3 regions of the Bradyrhizobium sp. 2TAF24 genome follow, and region 3 is predicted to be linked to each of the others. Evidence: predicted binding sites of a transcription regulator. Region 3 holds the regulator's gene; each other region holds the start of a gene.
What was found. The regulator LexA, encoded in region 3, represses DNA repair genes until DNA is damaged. The targets are predictions, from matches to a motif close to TGTTCNNNNTGTGTTCNG.

Region 1 (5,396 bases), on a different contig from region 3:
GAAACAGGCCTGCGACAGCAGATAGACGCCGACGACATGATGCCCCGCGGCACGGAAGGCGATGTCGGCGAGCCAGAACGCCAGCGGCGGGCCGATATCGGTCCCGACCTGGTGCTCGCGCCCGAACACCAGCAGCGTCGCGACGTCGCCCGGCGGACTGCGATACAGCAGCGTCGGCAGCAGCAGCCACAGCGCCGCCTGCGCCAGCACCACGATCCAGAAGATCAATTTGGGGCGCGCGCGGACCAGTTCGACGATCAGGGAGGTGAAACGCATGCGGGCGAACCGGTGGCGGGGCAATCTGGCGAATACCGCCAGTGATAAGCCGCCGCGGCCGGTCAGGCAACGTTCCTGGCACTCTCGCAGGCGTCGAACAGGTCGGCCTGGGCATCGGGCGCCGGGGCCTCCTCCCGCAGGTCGTCGCCGCCATGCTTGCGCCAGGCGGCTGCCACGGGGGCGAACAGGCGGCGATGGTGGGCGGTCGGGCCGAGTTCGTTCAATGCCGCAAGATGCAGCGGCACGCCATAACCCATGTGCTGTTCGAAACCATACCCCGGATGCTCTTCCGCGAGCTTGCCCATCAGGCGGTCGCGCACCACCTTGGCGACGATCGAGGCGGCGGCGATAGAGACCACGAGGCCATCGCCGCCGATCACCGCGTCGCAGCCGCAGGGCACATCGATGCGATCACGGCCGTCGACGAACACATGCTGCGGCGCCTGCGGCAGCGCATGGACCGAACGTGCCAACGCCCACAGCGACGCCCGCAGGATATTGTCGCGCTCGATCCGCGACGGCGGCGCCACCGCCACCGAGAATGACGCGGTGGCGCAGATCTCCTCGAACAGTGCCTCGCGCCGCTCGCGACTCAGCCGCTTGGAATCGTCGAGGCCTTTCGGAATCCGGTCCGGATCGAGAATCACCGCGGCCGCCACCACCGGCCCGGCCAGCGGGCCGCGCCCGACCTCGTCACAGCCGGCGATCGGCCAGATACCGCGCTTCAGCAATGCGCGCTCGCGGCGAAAGCTGGGCGGCGCCGCGGCGGCCGGCCTGGTCTTCGCTGTTGACTTGGGCTTCACCAAGGTCTTGGGCTTCACCAAGGTCTTGGGCTTTGCCAGGGTCTTGGGCTTTGCCAGGGTCTTGGGCTTTGCAACGGCCTCGGACTTCACGATCGCCTTGGCGCGCGGCGACGCGGCGTCCGCGGTTCCATCGGCCTCGCCGTCCGCCTTCGGCTTGCGCTGCGCCTTGCTCCGAATCATGGCCGCGATGCTGCGACCACATGTCCGTGCACGCAACCCGGAAATCCACGGAATGCCCGCAATTCCGGCATATGGCGGCCGAGGCCCGTCGCATTCTCGGCGGCTTCCACACGAACTCACACAGCCGCGGGACCAGCAGCATGTTCCATCATGCTGCGGTCGTGTTGCGATGCTAGCTGCGACCGGCCTCACCTTCAGATTGCAGGCATGGCGCCGCGCGCTGCCACCACGATGGGAATGACATGAACGGTTTGCTGAACACGCTTACCAGCCCGTGGGGACTGCTGGGTCTCTGCATCATCGCCGAGGTCACGGCGACGACCCTGCTGACCAAATCCGACGGCTTCAGCCGGCCGCTCTACGGCCTCATCGCAATCCTGATCTTCGCCGGTTGCTTCTGGACGATGTCGCATGTGCTGACACGCATTCCGGTCGGCGTCGCCTATGCGATCTGGTCGGGGGTCGGCATCCTGCTGATCTCGATGACCGGCTGGCTGTTCCTGCGCCAGCCGCTCACCATGACGCAGGTGCTGTTCATCGCGCTGATCGTCGCCGGCGCCGCGGGGCTCAACCTGTCAACCAAGGCCTGATCCGCGACAGCCGCGCAGGTCCATCAGTCGGCGAGATGCACCCGGCGATCATCGCCGACCTCGATGCCCGGCGCGACCACGACTTCCCAGGGGTGGCCGTCCGGATCGGCGAAATAGCCGGAATACCCGCCATAGTCGGTGCGATGTGCCGCCTTCAGAAGAGACGCGCCGTGTGCCAGGGCGAACGCCAGCACGTCGTCGACCTCCGCCTCGCTGCGGCAATTCCACGCCAGCGTCGTGCCGCGAAACGCCGCCGGGCGTGGCGCTTCAGGCAGCGCGGCATCCCGCGCAAGACTGTCCCAGGGGTAGAGCGCGAGCACCGATCCACCGGTCTCGAAGAAGGCGACGTTGTCGCCGGTCACCCTGAGCTTGCGCGTGAAGCCCAGCGCCGCGTAGAACGCCGCGCCGCGGCCGACATCGGCAACGCCGAGCGTGACCACGGTGAAACGCGCCTGCGGGGCGGATGGACGATCAGACATTTTGACTCTCTTCCTGACTTAACTCAATCGAACAGGCCTAGTTGCTGGCCACCGCGCTTGGGCCGAGCAAAATGCTCTGTTGTCAACCGGGCACGGCGCTTGTTCATGCCGACCTTGCCGCATGCGATCTCGAAGCGGCGCCCGATCATCCAGGCCAGCGGCCCGGTGCCCTTCATGCGCGTGTTCCACTGCGAGTCGTAGTCGCGACCACCGCGCATGTCACGGATCAGCGTGAAGATGTGGCGATAGCGATCGGGATAGTTGGCGATCAGCCACTCACGGAACAGGTCGCGCACCTCGAGCGGCAGGCGCAGCAGCACATAGCTCGCCTCCTTCACGCCGGCGTGAGCGGCGGCGTCGAGGATACGCTCGATCTCGTTGTCGTTCAGCGCCGGGATGATCGGCGCGACCATCACCGTGGTCGGCACGCCGGCCTCCGAGAGCGCCCGTAATGCTTCCAGCCGCCGTGCCGGCGTCGCCGCCCGCGGCTCCATGGTGCGCGCGAGCTTCGGATCCATGGTGGTGACCGACAGCGCGACCTTGACCAGATTACGCTTGGCCATCCGCGACAGGATGTCGATGTCGCGCATCACCAGCGCCGACTTGGTGACGATGCCGACCGGATGGCCGGCGCGCTCCAGCACCTCGAGGATGCCGCGCATGATCTGGTGCTCGCGCTCGATCGGCTGATAGGGATCGGTGTTGGTGCCGATCGCGATCATGCGCGGCTCGTAATCCGCCGTCGCCAGCTCCTTCTCCAGCAGGCTCGGCGCGTCCGGCTTGGCGAACAGCTTCGATTCGAAATCGAGACCCGGCGACAGCCCCATATAGGCATGGGTCGGCCGCGCGAAGCAGTAGACACAGCCGTGCTCGCAGCCACGATAGGGATTAATGGAACGGTCGAAGCCGATGTCGGGCGAATCGTTGCGGGTGATCACCTTGCGCGCGGTATCGACGCTGACGGAGGTCTTGAATGCGGGCAGATCTTCCAGGCTCTGCCAGCCATCGTCGAAGGCGACACGCGCTTCCGCCTCATAGCGGCCGCTGGTGTTGGACTGCGCGCCGCGACCGCGGCGACGCTGCTTGTCGACGAGCGCTTCCGGCTCGCCGAACGGCGCCACAGCTCCCACCGGCGGCGGGGAGGACACCGACACCGGCGGGAGCGACGCGGTACGAGACGTTTTGGCGCGGGAGACCTGGCTCATGTCGCCAATGTAGGTGGGCGCTTTGAACAAAACAAGAACAAAATGCGGTTATCCCGCCGTCTCCTCGCAGCACGCTCTGGGCGAACGCGAGCGTCTCCGAACCGAAAGCATCTGGCCAAGGGATTAAGTGAAGCGCGGAACCAGAGAGCTGATTTCATGACAGCAAGATGATAAGGCTGCAGTGCCGGGAACAGAGCGCGGGACCACAACGCCTCATGCTGAGTGTCATTATTCCGACCGAGGGCAGCGAGCCCCCCGTCGTCGCCACGCTGGCCGCGCTGGTGCCGGGCGCCGCCGCCGGGGTCATTCGCGAAGTGCTGCTGGTCGACCGTTCCGGCAGCGACACCATCGCCCGGGTAGCTGACGTCGCCGGTTGCAACTTCCTCGCCGCCACGGGCACACGCGCGGAAGCGCTGGCGGCCGGAGCCCATCAGGCGCGTTCAGACTGGCTGATGTTCCTGCACCCCGGCGCCGTGCTCGACCACGGCTGGATCGATGAGACCTCGCAGTTCATCCAGACCGTTGCGCTGAGCGGCAAACCACGCGCCGGCGTGTTCCGTTACGCGCGCTCGCCCTATGCGGAGTTGTCGCTGGGCGCGCGGCTGCGGCAGCTCACCCGTATCCTGTCCGGCCCGCTCGCCGAGCAGGGCCTCCTGATCGCACGCAGCCATTACGACCGGCTCGGCGGCTACTCGCCAACGGCGCGGCGGGCGGAGGCCCGCCTGCTCGCCCACCTCGGCCGCTCGGGCCGGGCGCTGCTGCGGACGCGAATCTTCGTTCCGGCCGGATGATTTAATTGACTTGGTCAAAATAATTATTTGACTAAGTCATATTACTTGTCGACACTGTCCTTCTTCCGAGTTGGACCGTGCCGTCATGCCCGATGCTTCTTCCAGCCTCTCCTCCCAAACCGCCCTCGATACACAGGTGGCTGCGATCCGCCGCTTCAACCGGCGCTACACCGCCACCATCGGGGTGCTCGACCAGCACCTGCTGCAGAGCCCCTACTCGCTGACCGAAGCGCGAGTGCTGTTCGAGCTGGCCCACCGCGATGACCTCACCGCCAAGATCATCGGCGCCGAGCTCGGCCTCGATGCCGGCTATCTCAGCCGCATCGTGCAGCGCTTCACCGATGAGGCACTGATCACCCGCACGCCGCTCGCCTCCGATCGCCGCCAGCACGGCATGGTCCTCACCGCCAAGGGCCACGCGGCCTTTGCCACGCTCGACGGCCGCTCACGCGCAGCCGTCGGCGAGCTGCTGCAGCCACTCGCGCTCCACGACCGGGCCGAGCTCGTCGGCGCGATGGCGCGCATCGAGCGCATCCTGCATGCCGACGAAAAACGCGCCGTTGCCATCGAGCTGCGCCCCCATCAGCCCGGCGACATGGGCTGGGTGGTGCAGCAGAACGGCGCCGTTTATGCCCGCGAATATGGCTGGGACATCTCCTACGAGGCGCTGTGCGCCGAGATCGTCGCAAGCTTCGTGAAAAACTTCGATCCTGCCCGCGAGCACTGCTGGATCGCCGAGCGCGACGGCGAGCGGCTGGGGGCGGTGTTCGTGGTGCGGCAATCGGACGAGGTGGCGAAGCTGCGGCTGCTGCTGGTCGACCCCGCCGCGCGCGGCCTCGGGCTCGGCAAGCGGCTGGTGGACGAATGCATCGGCTTCGCCCGTGCACGCGGCTATCGCAAGATGACACTGTGGACGCAGGATATCCTTCTGGCAGCCCGGCGGATCTACAGCGACGCGGGCTTCGTACGGGTCGGCGTCGAACCGCACCACAGCTTCGGCCATGATCTCGTTGGCGAGACCTGGGAGCTCGCGCTATCCGGACGCCAGCCATGACGCCGATGCGTCGCGGGC
Region 2 (5,396 bases), on a different contig from region 3:
TGGGCTGGATCTGACATTCGCTTGGCGGACGCGCGGTGTTTGTGAAGCGGGCGCTGGTGAAGCGAATGTCAGAGCCACCGCACTGACGGCGCGGCTCAGCGGACGACGTCGCGCGCCTTGCCGCCGCCGGCAAGCCCGCCGCGCACGCTGTGCAGCCGAACGCCGTTGTCGGGCGTGACGTCTGCGGTCGGCGCGAGCGCGGTGAGCTGATCCTTGGACGCCTGCAGGCTTGCCATGTCGAGGATATGCGCCAGCAGCGTCAGGTTGGCTTTTTCAGCGAGCCGTTTCATTTCCAGGCAAGCTGGCCCGATATGGGCGGCGACCGCAAATGGGCTGTTCATGGATAAGTTCTCCCAGGCCCTCCGGTGTTGCTATCGGACTTGGGAATGCAGTGAGTCGCAACAGAAAAAGGTCGGATACCGGACATTCCGCCGGATCACGCGCGCACGTTTCTGTCATGGAATAGATCGCGCCGGCCGGCGTTTTATCTCGCTTGGGGCCGCGCGGTCGTCGGAGGCGTTACTGCAGGCGTTCCTTGCCGGCGCCGAGCTGCTCGGCGATCACGATCAGGGCTTCGCGCACCAGCGGATTGTCGACATTGTGGAAGGCCCTGACGAGGCGCAGCGCTTCAGCCGTGCGGGCGGCCTCCTCGTTCCGAGCCTTGGTGTCGTCGTGCTCTGGCGCCATTCCTGTCTATCCTCAAGCCGGCGGAAACGAAGTCCGGTCGATCATGTTTTGCGACCGCTGCAATGCAACGGTTCGTCGTTACCTCTGTGCCCCTTCCATGGCACAACGGCAACGGGCGGTGAAGTTGGAACACGAACGATGCGGCTTTTGTTCCCCGATTTGCGCGGCGTCGCTCAACCACGTGGCGCAGCCGCAGACGGCGCTCGCCTCACGGTATGGGACGCTGGAGGTTGTCGGGGCGGATGAACGGCGGCGTCACGCCAGCCGTGCCGGGCCCTGCGCACGGGGCAGGGCGGCCGGCGCCCGGGTCCCGATCTTCATCTCATAGAGCTGACGCGGCAGCGGCACGGCGAACAGGGGATCGGTGTCGTCGGCCACGACAATGCAGCCGCCGCGTTCGCCGCCGGATGCGAGCTCGAGCGCGAGCCGCCGCGCATGGCAGCGGGCGAGCTCGATGTCGCGCAGGTCCTCGCCTTCCTCGTCCTTGAAAAGAGAGCCGTCCTTGAAGTGGAAGAAATAACGAGGCATGGGGCCCCCACAACGACACGAACCCTGACGAACCATGGTCTCACAGGCCGGTTCGGCCGCATTGATCTGGATCAAGTGTCGGCCAATGGCGGTGCAATCGTTTGCCTGTCGATTGTGGCCACGGGGAGGCGCGGCGGAGTCTTGCCGTCCGCGGACACGCGTATCCGGCTGGCGATGATGGTGCGGGGCATCGGCACGTCTCCTTAAAAAATCTCTTGGGGAGGCAACAAGCCGGGCCCGATGAAATGATCTGAAACAACAGCGGCGCGCTCTGAAAAGCACGCGAGCGCCCGAGCGGGATCGAGCCGAGGAGGGCTGGGCGTCGATTCGGCGCCCTGCGTGCCTTGTGCTGCGGCGCGGACCTGCTAGCCTGTTGTCATTCCTGATGGGGATGGGGTTCCCCCGACAACCGCCATGGTGGCTGATAACTCCTGCCGTTGCGCGACCAGCGCAGGAAGGAGCATGAGGAAATGGAACCGCAATTCATTCTGGCAGTGGCGGCCGGCGGTGCGCTCGGATCGGTGGCGCGCTATGTCGTCGGCGTCATGTCGGGCCGGCTGCTCGGCAGCGCGTTTCCCTGGGGCACGCTGTTCATCAACGTCACCGGCTCGTTCCTGATCGGCGCCTTCGTCGGCCTGTTCGCCACCAAGTGGGATCTGTCGCAGACCATGCGGATCTTCCTCACCGTCGGCATCTGCGGCGGCTACACCACCTTCTCGACCTTCTCGCTCGACGCCTTCGTCCTGATCGAGCGCGGGCAGGGCATGGCCTCGCTCGCCTACATGCTGGCGTCGGTGGTGCTGTCGATCGGGGCGCTGGTCGCGGCCATGCATCTGATCCGGGCGCTGCCGTAGCGACATCGCCGGCCGCACGGCCGTTATTTCCTGTCGTCTCCCAACAGCCTGCCGTTCTCACTGTTGATGAAGTGAATGTTGGTGCAGGCGGCGCACGCGACGGAGACGTAGGACGCCGGCCGCGCGTCATCCGGCGGCTTGTCCAGCCAGTGCTGCACCTTCAGGCCGGTGTCCGGGCATTGGAAGACGATGTGATGTCCCATGGACCAGACTATCCCGCCGCGGGCGAGGGGCGAAAACTACGGATGTTTCCGTAACGCCGGAAACATCTGCGGGCTTGAGAACGCCAGGGGCCGTGAGGGAAGGGGCGGCGCCTCCCCTGGGGGGCAAAATATATTCACGGACGATGTCTTGTTCCGTGCGGCGGCGCCATCATCTGTGCGGTCCGCAGAGTGGCGTAAGGACAGGCCGGCCGGATCCTCCGTTCGTGCCCGTGCCTGGGACGCCCGGGTGGCAAGACCATGTCAGATATCCGCTATCGCGTTCTCAGGACCATCAGTTTCATGGGCATCCTGAATTTTCTGGTCTTTGTCGTCATTGCCATCGCGATCGGCGGCGATGCCGTCAACGGCAGGATCGTCGACGGGCATTTCTATGTCGCGAACCACGGGCGCCTGACCGAGGTCAGCCAAGCCGTCTACACCTACAGCCTGTGGCACGTCCGCAGCATCTTCGTCACGCACCCGCTGGCCATCCTGACGGGGTATCTGGCGCAACGAGAACGCCGATAGGCGGCCTCAGCGAAGTGCCATAAAGGCCAGGAATGGAAGGCCTGTTGCAGCGAGGCCCATCAGAAGCAGGAGAGGTGGCCAGACGGAGACATCACCGGAAATCGGCAAAAGAACATATTGCGAACAAAGAACAGATAGAGTACATTCCTTTCATCGTTGAAGCCGATCCGAATCCCCGCCGCCGTTGATTGTCCACCCGGCGAATCCCGTTCATAAGGAGCGCGACCGATGTCTCAGCCCGCTTTGCGTATCGTTGAAGGAACTTCCATGGACAAATCCAAGGCTTTGAGCGCGGCGCTGTCCCAGATCGAACGTCAGTTCGGCAAGGGATCGGTGATGAAGCTCGGCAAGAGCGACAAGTCGATGGACATCGAGACGATCTCCTCGGGATCGCTCGGCCTCGACATCGCGCTCGGCGTCGGTGGCCTGCCGAAGGGCCGCATCGTTGAAATCTACGGACCGGAATCGTCGGGCAAGACCACGCTGGCGCTGCACTGCGTCGCGGAGGCCCAGAAGAAGGGCGGCATCTGCGCCTTCATCGATGCCGAGCACGCGCTCGACCCGGTCTATGCCCGCAAGCTCGGCGTCAATGTCGATGAACTCCTGATCTCGCAGCCGGACCATGGCGAGCAGGCGCTGGAAATCGCCGACACGCTGGTGCGCTCCGGCGCGGTCGACGTGCTGATCATCGACTCGGTCGCCGCGCTGGTGCCGCGCGCCGAACTCGAGGGCGAGATGGGCGAAGCGCTGCCGGGCCTGCAGGCGCGGTTGATGAGCCAGGCGCTGCGCAAGCTGACGGCGTCCATCAACAAGTCCAACACGATGGTGATCTTCATCAACCAGATCCGCATGAAGATCGGTGTGATGTACGGCTCGCCCGAGACCACCACCGGCGGCAACGCGCTGAAGTTCTACGCCTCCGTCCGCCTCGACATCCGCCGCATCGGCGCGATCAAGGAGCGCGACGAAGTCGTCGGCAACACCACCCGCGTCAAGGTGGTGAAGAACAAGCTGGCGCCGCCGTTCAAGCAGGTCGAGTTCGACATCATGTACGGCGAGGGCGTGTCCAAGATGGGCGAGATCCTCGATCTCGGCGTCAAGGCCGGCATTGTCGAGAAGTCGGGCGCCTGGTTCTCCTACGACAGCCAGCGCCTCGGCCAGGGTCGCGAGAACGCCAAGACGTTCCTCAAGGGCAATCCCGACATCACCGCCAAGATCGAGATGTCGATCCGCCAGAACTCGGGCCTGATCGCCGAGCAGATCCTCGCCGGCACGCCGGAGCGCGACGCCGACGGCGAGGAGCCGGCGGAAGAGTAAGGGCTTTCGTCCGGGCGGCACGGGAGCCACGCGCTTCGCCCGACAGCCGCTTCGCGGGGCAACCGCGGGGGTGGAATCCGGCTGGCGGACAAACGCCGCGCCCGACGCGATCGGGCGTGCGGCTCAGGACCGGGTCGTCAGGACCTTTGGAGCTTGAGTTGACCTGAAGACTTGAGTTTCGAACACACGGGCGCTGCGGACATTGAGTTGCCGATGTCTTCAGCGCCCGCTGTCGTTTGTCTGCGGCGTTGCTGGTCGCAGATGAGATTTGTTGTTGAACTCGTCACGGCCGGCCAACGCGATCCGTCGAAGGCGGATCGCGTTGGCCGGGCATGACGGAGAAAAGCAGACAATCTGCGTGCTTCAACAAAGGCTCAGGAATGAGGGGGCGTCTTGCCCAAGAGATCGTCTATCCAGAAGTAAAAGGCCGCGCTTGAAGCACGGCCTTTAGTCGTTATTGACGTCTGCGTACTGGCGCTGCCGCCGCCTTACTCCGCCGCCTCCGCGTAATCCGACATCGGCGGGCACGAGCAGACGAGGTTGCGGTCGCCGTAGACGTTGTCGACGCGGCCGACCGGCGACCAGTACTTGTCCTGGCGCGCCGAGCCCGCGGGGAAGCAGCCTTCCGTGCGGCTGTAAGACCGGTTCCAGTTGTCGTCGGCGATGTCATGCACCGTGTGCGGCGCATGGCGTAAAGGCGACGCCTCGATCTTGAAGCGGCCGTTCTCGACCTCCGCGATCTCGTGGCGGATCGCGATCATGGCGTCGCAGAAGCGGTCGAGCTCGGCTTTCGATTCCGATTCCGTCGGCTCGATCATCAGCGTGCCCGGCACCGGGAAGCTCATGGTCGGCGCGTGGAAGCCGTAGTCGATCAGCCGCTTGGCGATGTCGTCGACGGTGACGCCGCTGGTCGCCTTGAGCGGGCGGGGATCGACGATGCACTCATGCGCGACCCGGCCGCGGATGTTGCGGTAGAGCACCGGGAAGTGCGGCTCCAGCCGCTTGGCGATGTAGTTGGCGTTGAGCACCGCGACCTCGGTCGCGCGCTTGAGGCCCTCGCCGCCCATCATCAGCATGTAGATGTAGGAGATGACGAGGATCGACGCCGAGCCCCACGGCGCCGCCGCCACCGGGCCGACCGGCGCGCTGCCGCCATCGATGGCCGGATGGCCGGGCAGGAACGGCTTCAGGTGCGCCTTGACGCCGATCGGACCCATGCCGGGGCCGCCGCCGCCATGGGGGATGCAGAACGTCTTGTGCAGGTTGAGATGGCTGACGT
Region 3 (5,396 bases):
GACATCGAACCGGACGCCGCGCTGCCGGGCTGCCGTGTTACTGCGACCGTCAAGGTGACGGGGCCGACCGGCGTCGAGATGGAAGCGCTGACGGCGGTTTCGGTTGCCTGCCTGACGATCTATGACATGATCAAGGCGGTCGAGCGGGGCGCGCGGATCGACGCCATCCGCTTGATCGAAAAGCAAGGCGGCAAGTCCGGGCATTACAAATCTGGCCAAGACTAGTTTGGTCACGACGAGTTCGGCCACGATCCGTTCAACCGGACCTGATCCGCGCCGGACCCGAAACTGGCGCGCCCGCAGCCCGATCAGATCGGCGGCAGTGGTCGCCTCACCCACGAGGGAGTTGAACGATGGCGCTGATGCCGGTTGCGGACGCGCTCGCGGCGGTGGTGTCCGGTGTCGAGCCGCTGCCCGAGGAAACCGTCACGCTCGACGACGCCTATCACCGCGTGCTGGCGCGCGATGTGGTTGCGCTGCGCACCCAGCCGCCGGCGGCGATGTCGGCCATGGACGGCTACGCCGTGCGTGCGGCGGATGCCGCGAGCGTGCCGGCGCGCCTGACCGTCACGGGCGAGATCGCCGCCGGACGGCCGTTCGCAGGTCAGTTGGGTCCGGGCGAGGCGCTGCGCATCTTCACCGGCGGCGTGGTGCCTGACGGGGCCGACGCCATCGTCATCCAGGAAGACACCGCACGCGACGGCGATACCGTCACCGTCCAGGAGGCTGCGGTGGCCGGCCGCCACATCCGCCCGGCCGGCGTCGACTTTCGCGAAGGCGACGTGCTGCTGCGCGCCGGGACCCGCCTCACCGACCGCGCCCTGTCGCTGGCGGCTTCCATGAACCACACCGCGCTGCCGGTGCGCCGCCGGCCGAAGGTCGCGCTGGTGGCGACCGGCGACGAACTGGTGATGCCCGGCGGCCAGCCCGGCCCCGGCCAGATCGTCTACTCCAACGGTTATGCGCTGCGCGCCCTGGTCCGCGCCGAGGGCGCCGACGTCCTCGACCTCGGCGTCGTCGGCGACACCATGGAGGCGACCCGCGCAGCGATCCGGCAGGCCCGTGACAGCGGCGCCGACGTGCTCGTCACCACCGGCGGCGCCTCGGTCGGCGACCATGACGTGGTCAAGCGCGCGCTCGACGCCGAAGGCGTCGACATCGCGTTCTGGAAGATCGCGCTGCGCCCCGGCAAGCCGATGATGCACGGCCGGCTCGGCGGCATGCGCCTGCTCGGCCTGCCGGGAAACCCGGTGTCGTCCTATGTCTGCGGCTTCCTGTTCGTCGTGCCGCTGCTGCGCGCCCTCGCCGGCCGCAGCGAGTTGCACACGCCGCTGGAACCGGCAGTGCTCGGTTCCGACCTGCCGGCCAACGACCAGCGCCAGGATTACCTGCGCGCCCGCCTCGAACTGCGCGCCGATGGCCCTCCCGTGGCCACGGCGGTGCGCCAGCAGGACAGCTCGCTCCTCGGCCACCTCGCGGCCGCCGGCGCCCTGATCGTGCGCCCGCCGTTCGCGCAAGCCGCCCCGGCGGGCTCGGCGTGCGTCATCCTTAAGCTTCCCCTGTAGGCCGCCGGTGTTTTGTTGACGTCAAATTAAGAGGTTGCGGAACACATATCGAACATATAGGGTCCGTTCATGATTTGTTTCGAGCGAGTCCTTACCGCCCGAGACGTCTGACGGTCAGCGTTCGCAGCACCGTATTTGGGGGATTGGTTAAGATGCTCACACGCAAGCAGTACGAACTTCTCCGCTTCATCAATGAGCGGCTGAAGGAAGCGGGCGTGCCGCCCTCATTCGACGAGATGAAGGATGCGCTCGACCTGCGCTCCAAGTCCGGCATCCACCGTCTGATCACAGCCCTGGAGGAGCGCGGCTTCATCCGCCGCCTGCCGAATCGCGCGCGCGCCATCGAAGTCATCAAGATGCCCGAGCAGGCCGCCTCCGGCGGCGGCGGCGCCCGCCGCGGCTTCACCCCCAGCGTGATCGAGGGCAACCTTGGCCGTGTCGTGCGTACCACCTCCGAGGATGAAGGCGGCCGTCCCGTCGCAATCCCGGTGATGGGCCGCATCGCCGCCGGCACGCCGATCGAGGCACTGCAGACCCGCAGCCACACCATCAACGTGCCGCCCGAGATGCTGGGCTCCGGCGAACACTATGCGCTGGAAGTACGCGGCGACTCGATGGTCGAGGCCGGCATCCTCGACGGCGACATGGCGCTGATCCAGCGCACCGAGAGCGCCGACACCGGCGACATTGTCGTCGCCCTGATCGACGAGGAAGAGGCGACGCTGAAACGCTTCCGCCGTCGCGGCGCCTCGATCGCGCTGGAGCCGGCCAACGCCGCCTATGAAGTGCGGATCCTGCCGCCCAACCGCGTGCGCATCCAGGGCAAGCTGATCAGCTTGTACCGTCGCTACTGAGGCCACCTCAGTCATCAGACTGGCGATCGGCCTCGACCGGCGTCGCATCGACGGGCCACCAAAGCCCGGCGCCGCCTATCAAATCCTTGTCGCTGAGCACCTCCAGCGACGGCGGCCAATCCCGCCCTTTCGGCTTCAGGGTCTCGACCGCAAGCGCCGGCCGCCACAGGCCGCCGACGTCAGCGGCCCAGTTCCCGATCAATCACATTTCTGGATTCTGTTGACGCTCCCAGCTAAGCGCCGTGAGGGGGACATGGAGATCTCTGAGAATCCGGCGAACAAGATGCGTGATGCGCTCCACGTCCCGCTGCCGGCTGTCGATATAGATCGTCGCGGTATCCTTGGGATGGCCACGATAATGGCGAACCGCAACTTCGATACCGTTGTCCAGCCTGAACGATGCTCCTTCAAAGTGGTCGAGATCATCGACCCCTTGCGTGATCTTGGCTCGTCCTGAAAGAATTTGATCAACCGGCAACGAAATGATCGCCTGCGGGATGACCTCGACGCTGAGACACTCGATTGGCTTGATCATTTGAGTCCAATCCAGTCACGGTTGGCCATTCACGAACCTCGACAGCGGGATTGCAGCACATGTCGTGCCATTCGCGTCTGTTCGTTGCAGCACCCCCGAAGTTCCAAGATACCATCTCGCTTCAAATGGGGTTCCAGACCCGGGGGTGGGACTGACCGGCGTGTCGAATTCAACACCCCGCTTCCCACTTGGCAAGCTACTCTTGTAGGCCTTAACCGCAGGTAAGCTGCTTTGGGCCGTATTCGATCCCGGCTTACCCCAAATTTCCATGGAACTTTGTTGGGCCTGCGCGTCAGCTACCGTTTGAGTCGGCGATTCCAAGCGATGAAGCGGTCCTGGCACGACTCAATCCCCCCACTGAGCGACACCCCGCCAGATACTGTGTTCCACCTGTAATTGTGTCAACGCCAGCCATGCGCGCATGACTGGTGCACTGAAACCTGCCGCGGAGCCGCGTGCGCACCCCACGGCAGGCTGATCAGCCTGTACCGCGGTGACTAACGCCCATCAGTCATCGGACTGGCGATCGGCATCGACCGGCGTCGCATCGACAGGCCGTCCTGCCGCAATCGGGCCGGCATTGTCCTCGCCAGCCACTTCCGGCGACCATGGGCGGTCACGCCCCGTCGGCTTCTGGGCGTCCGCAGCAAAGCCCACGTCGGTCCGCCGCAGGGCCAGCGCTCCGAAGCGACGGATCCGCGCCTGGTCGATCACCTGTGCCGCACAGCTCGGCGGCGGGCGGGCGCGCGAGACCATCAGGCTGGCCCGGACGCAATCGTCCGCCCAGCCGTCAGGCCGGATCGACAGCGCCACCAGGGCGCCGTCACGCAAGGCCGTGATGCACCCCGTCACGTCGCAGGAGACGCCCTCGCCGAGCGACGGATCGGTGGGGAGGCGGGCGTCCGCGTCCGCCGCGAGCCACTCCTTGAGCAGGAACGCGTCCTTGCCGAGCCGCATCAGGTGCAGCCGACCGTCTCTGCCCCGCACGGCAACATTCTGCCCGTCCGACGACACCAGCACGTCCGGCTGCGGCGTCACGAGCGCCCAGACTGTTGCCCCCACCATGACGGCCACGCCGCTCCAGCGCAGCGCCGTGCGGCACAGCGCCAGCACCAGCATCCCCGCTGTCGCCAGCAGCAGCGGCCCGGTGCCGAACGCCGCCATGCGCCCGATCGCCCCGGGCAGCGCCGTCACCCACTGCGCCACGAGGACCATCCAGGCGATCCCCACATCCATCAGCGACCAGAAGATGCCGTCGAGCCCGAACGGCATCGCCACCAGCCCGAGCAGGCCGGCCGGCATGACGAGCCCGGATACCACCGGCATCGCGGCGAGATTGGCGAGCACGCCATAGGGCGTGATGCGATGAAAATGGAATGCGGCATAGGGCGTGGTGGCGAGCCCTGCCACGAAGGAGGCAAACAGCAGCACCACCAGCTCGCGACCGCCCCACAGCGCCACCCGCGCGACAAGCGAGTTGTCGGCCGTCGCAAACAGCCGCGGCATGCCATGGGCGACCAGTGCCACCAGCCCCAGCGTCGCGGCGAACGACATCTGGAAGCTCGGATGCACCAGCGCCTCGGGTGCGACGACCAGCACCACCATCGCCGCGATCGCAAGCGTGCGGAAGGTGATGGCGCGACGATCGACCATGATCGCCAGCAGCACCACCGCCGTCATCAGGAAGGATCGCTGCGTCGCCACCTCCGAACCCGACAGCACGAGGTAGAACGCGGCTCCGAAGAGCGCGACGCCGGCCGCCCATTTCTTGATCGGATGGCTCGCCGAAAGCTGTGGGATCAGCGCCAGCAGCGCCCGCACGATGCCGAACACCGCACCGGCGACCACGGCCATATGGTAGCCGGAGATCGACAGCACATGGCCGAGCCCGGAAATGAACATCGCGTCGTTGACCGGCGTCGTGATCGCATCACGCCGCCCGGTCAGCAGCGCAGTGGCGATCGCCCGGGAGTCGCCGCTCAGTGTGGTGCCGATGCGTGCATCGATCGCATCGCGCATGCCCTGCAGCGCCGCGGCATAGCGTAGCCACAGCCCGCCGCCTTGCGGCGGCGCCTGCGTCACCTTGATCGCCCCCATGACGAATCCAGAGGCGCCGATCCCCTGGAAAAACAGGTCGCGCGCGAAATCGTAGGAGCCGGGCCGCAGCGGCGCGATCGGCGGCGACAGCCGCGCCTTGAGTTCGACGAAACTGCCGACGGCCGGTCCCGCTCCCTTGCGCACCGAGAGGCGGACGCGAGAGAGCGTCGTCTCATGCCGCGGCACCTCCATCTCGGTCACGCGCAGCACGAAACGATCGGTGCGCTCGCGCACCTCATAGGTTTCGACGAAGCCCTTGATGCTGAGGGCGGCCGTCGGCCGCGTCAGGACCGGATGGGCGACGCGCGCGGTCCTGATGGTCGCGTTGGCAAACCCCGCCGCGAC

Region 1: AB4Z37_RS00205 (PA0069 family radical SAM protein) is a predicted target of LexA. The motif match lies at 3,556-3,573, and genes of this name have one in related genera.
Region 2: recA (recombinase RecA) is a predicted target of LexA. The motif match lies at 2,909-2,926, and genes of this name have one in related genera.

What each region holds. Positions count from the first base shown of each region.
Region 1 covers NZ_JBFRFW010000001.1:44,077-49,472, forward strand. The annotation lists gene AB4Z37_RS00185 (glycosyltransferase family 39 protein) at 1-276, opposite strand, end outside; gene AB4Z37_RS00190 (ribonuclease HII) at 339-1,259, opposite strand; gene AB4Z37_RS00195 (DMT family transporter) at 1,502-1,849, shown strand; gene AB4Z37_RS00200 (VOC family protein) at 1,873-2,328, opposite strand; gene AB4Z37_RS00205 (PA0069 family radical SAM protein) at 2,352-3,533, opposite strand; gene AB4Z37_RS00210 (glycosyl transferase) at 3,749-4,324, shown strand; gene AB4Z37_RS00215 (bifunctional helix-turn-helix transcriptional regulator/GNAT family N-acetyltransferase) at 4,410-5,378, shown strand; gene AB4Z37_RS00220 (hypothetical protein) at 5,375-5,396, shown strand, end outside.
Region 2 covers NZ_JBFRFW010000013.1:122,495-127,890, forward strand. The annotation lists gene AB4Z37_RS20555 (hypothetical protein) at 96-341, opposite strand; gene AB4Z37_RS20560 (hypothetical protein) at 520-687, opposite strand; gene AB4Z37_RS20565 (DUF6894 family protein) at 943-1,215, opposite strand; fluoride riboswitch at 1,594-1,656, shown strand; gene crcB (fluoride efflux transporter CrcB) at 1,686-2,069, shown strand; gene AB4Z37_RS20575 (hypothetical protein) at 2,093-2,272, opposite strand; gene AB4Z37_RS20580 (hypothetical protein) at 2,531-2,800, shown strand; gene recA (recombinase RecA) at 3,029-4,117, shown strand; gene gcvP (aminomethyl-transferring glycine dehydrogenase) at 4,606-5,396, opposite strand, start outside.
Region 3 covers NZ_JBFRFW010000016.1:82,838-88,233, reverse strand. The annotation lists gene moaC (cyclic pyranopterin monophosphate synthase MoaC) at 1-225, shown strand, start outside; gene AB4Z37_RS23785 (molybdopterin molybdotransferase MoeA) at 354-1,565, shown strand; gene lexA (transcriptional repressor LexA) at 1,718-2,419, shown strand; gene AB4Z37_RS23775 (hypothetical protein) at 2,427-2,621, opposite strand; gene AB4Z37_RS23770 (hypothetical protein) at 2,622-2,954, opposite strand; gene AB4Z37_RS23765 (ComEC/Rec2 family competence protein) at 3,462-5,396, opposite strand, start outside.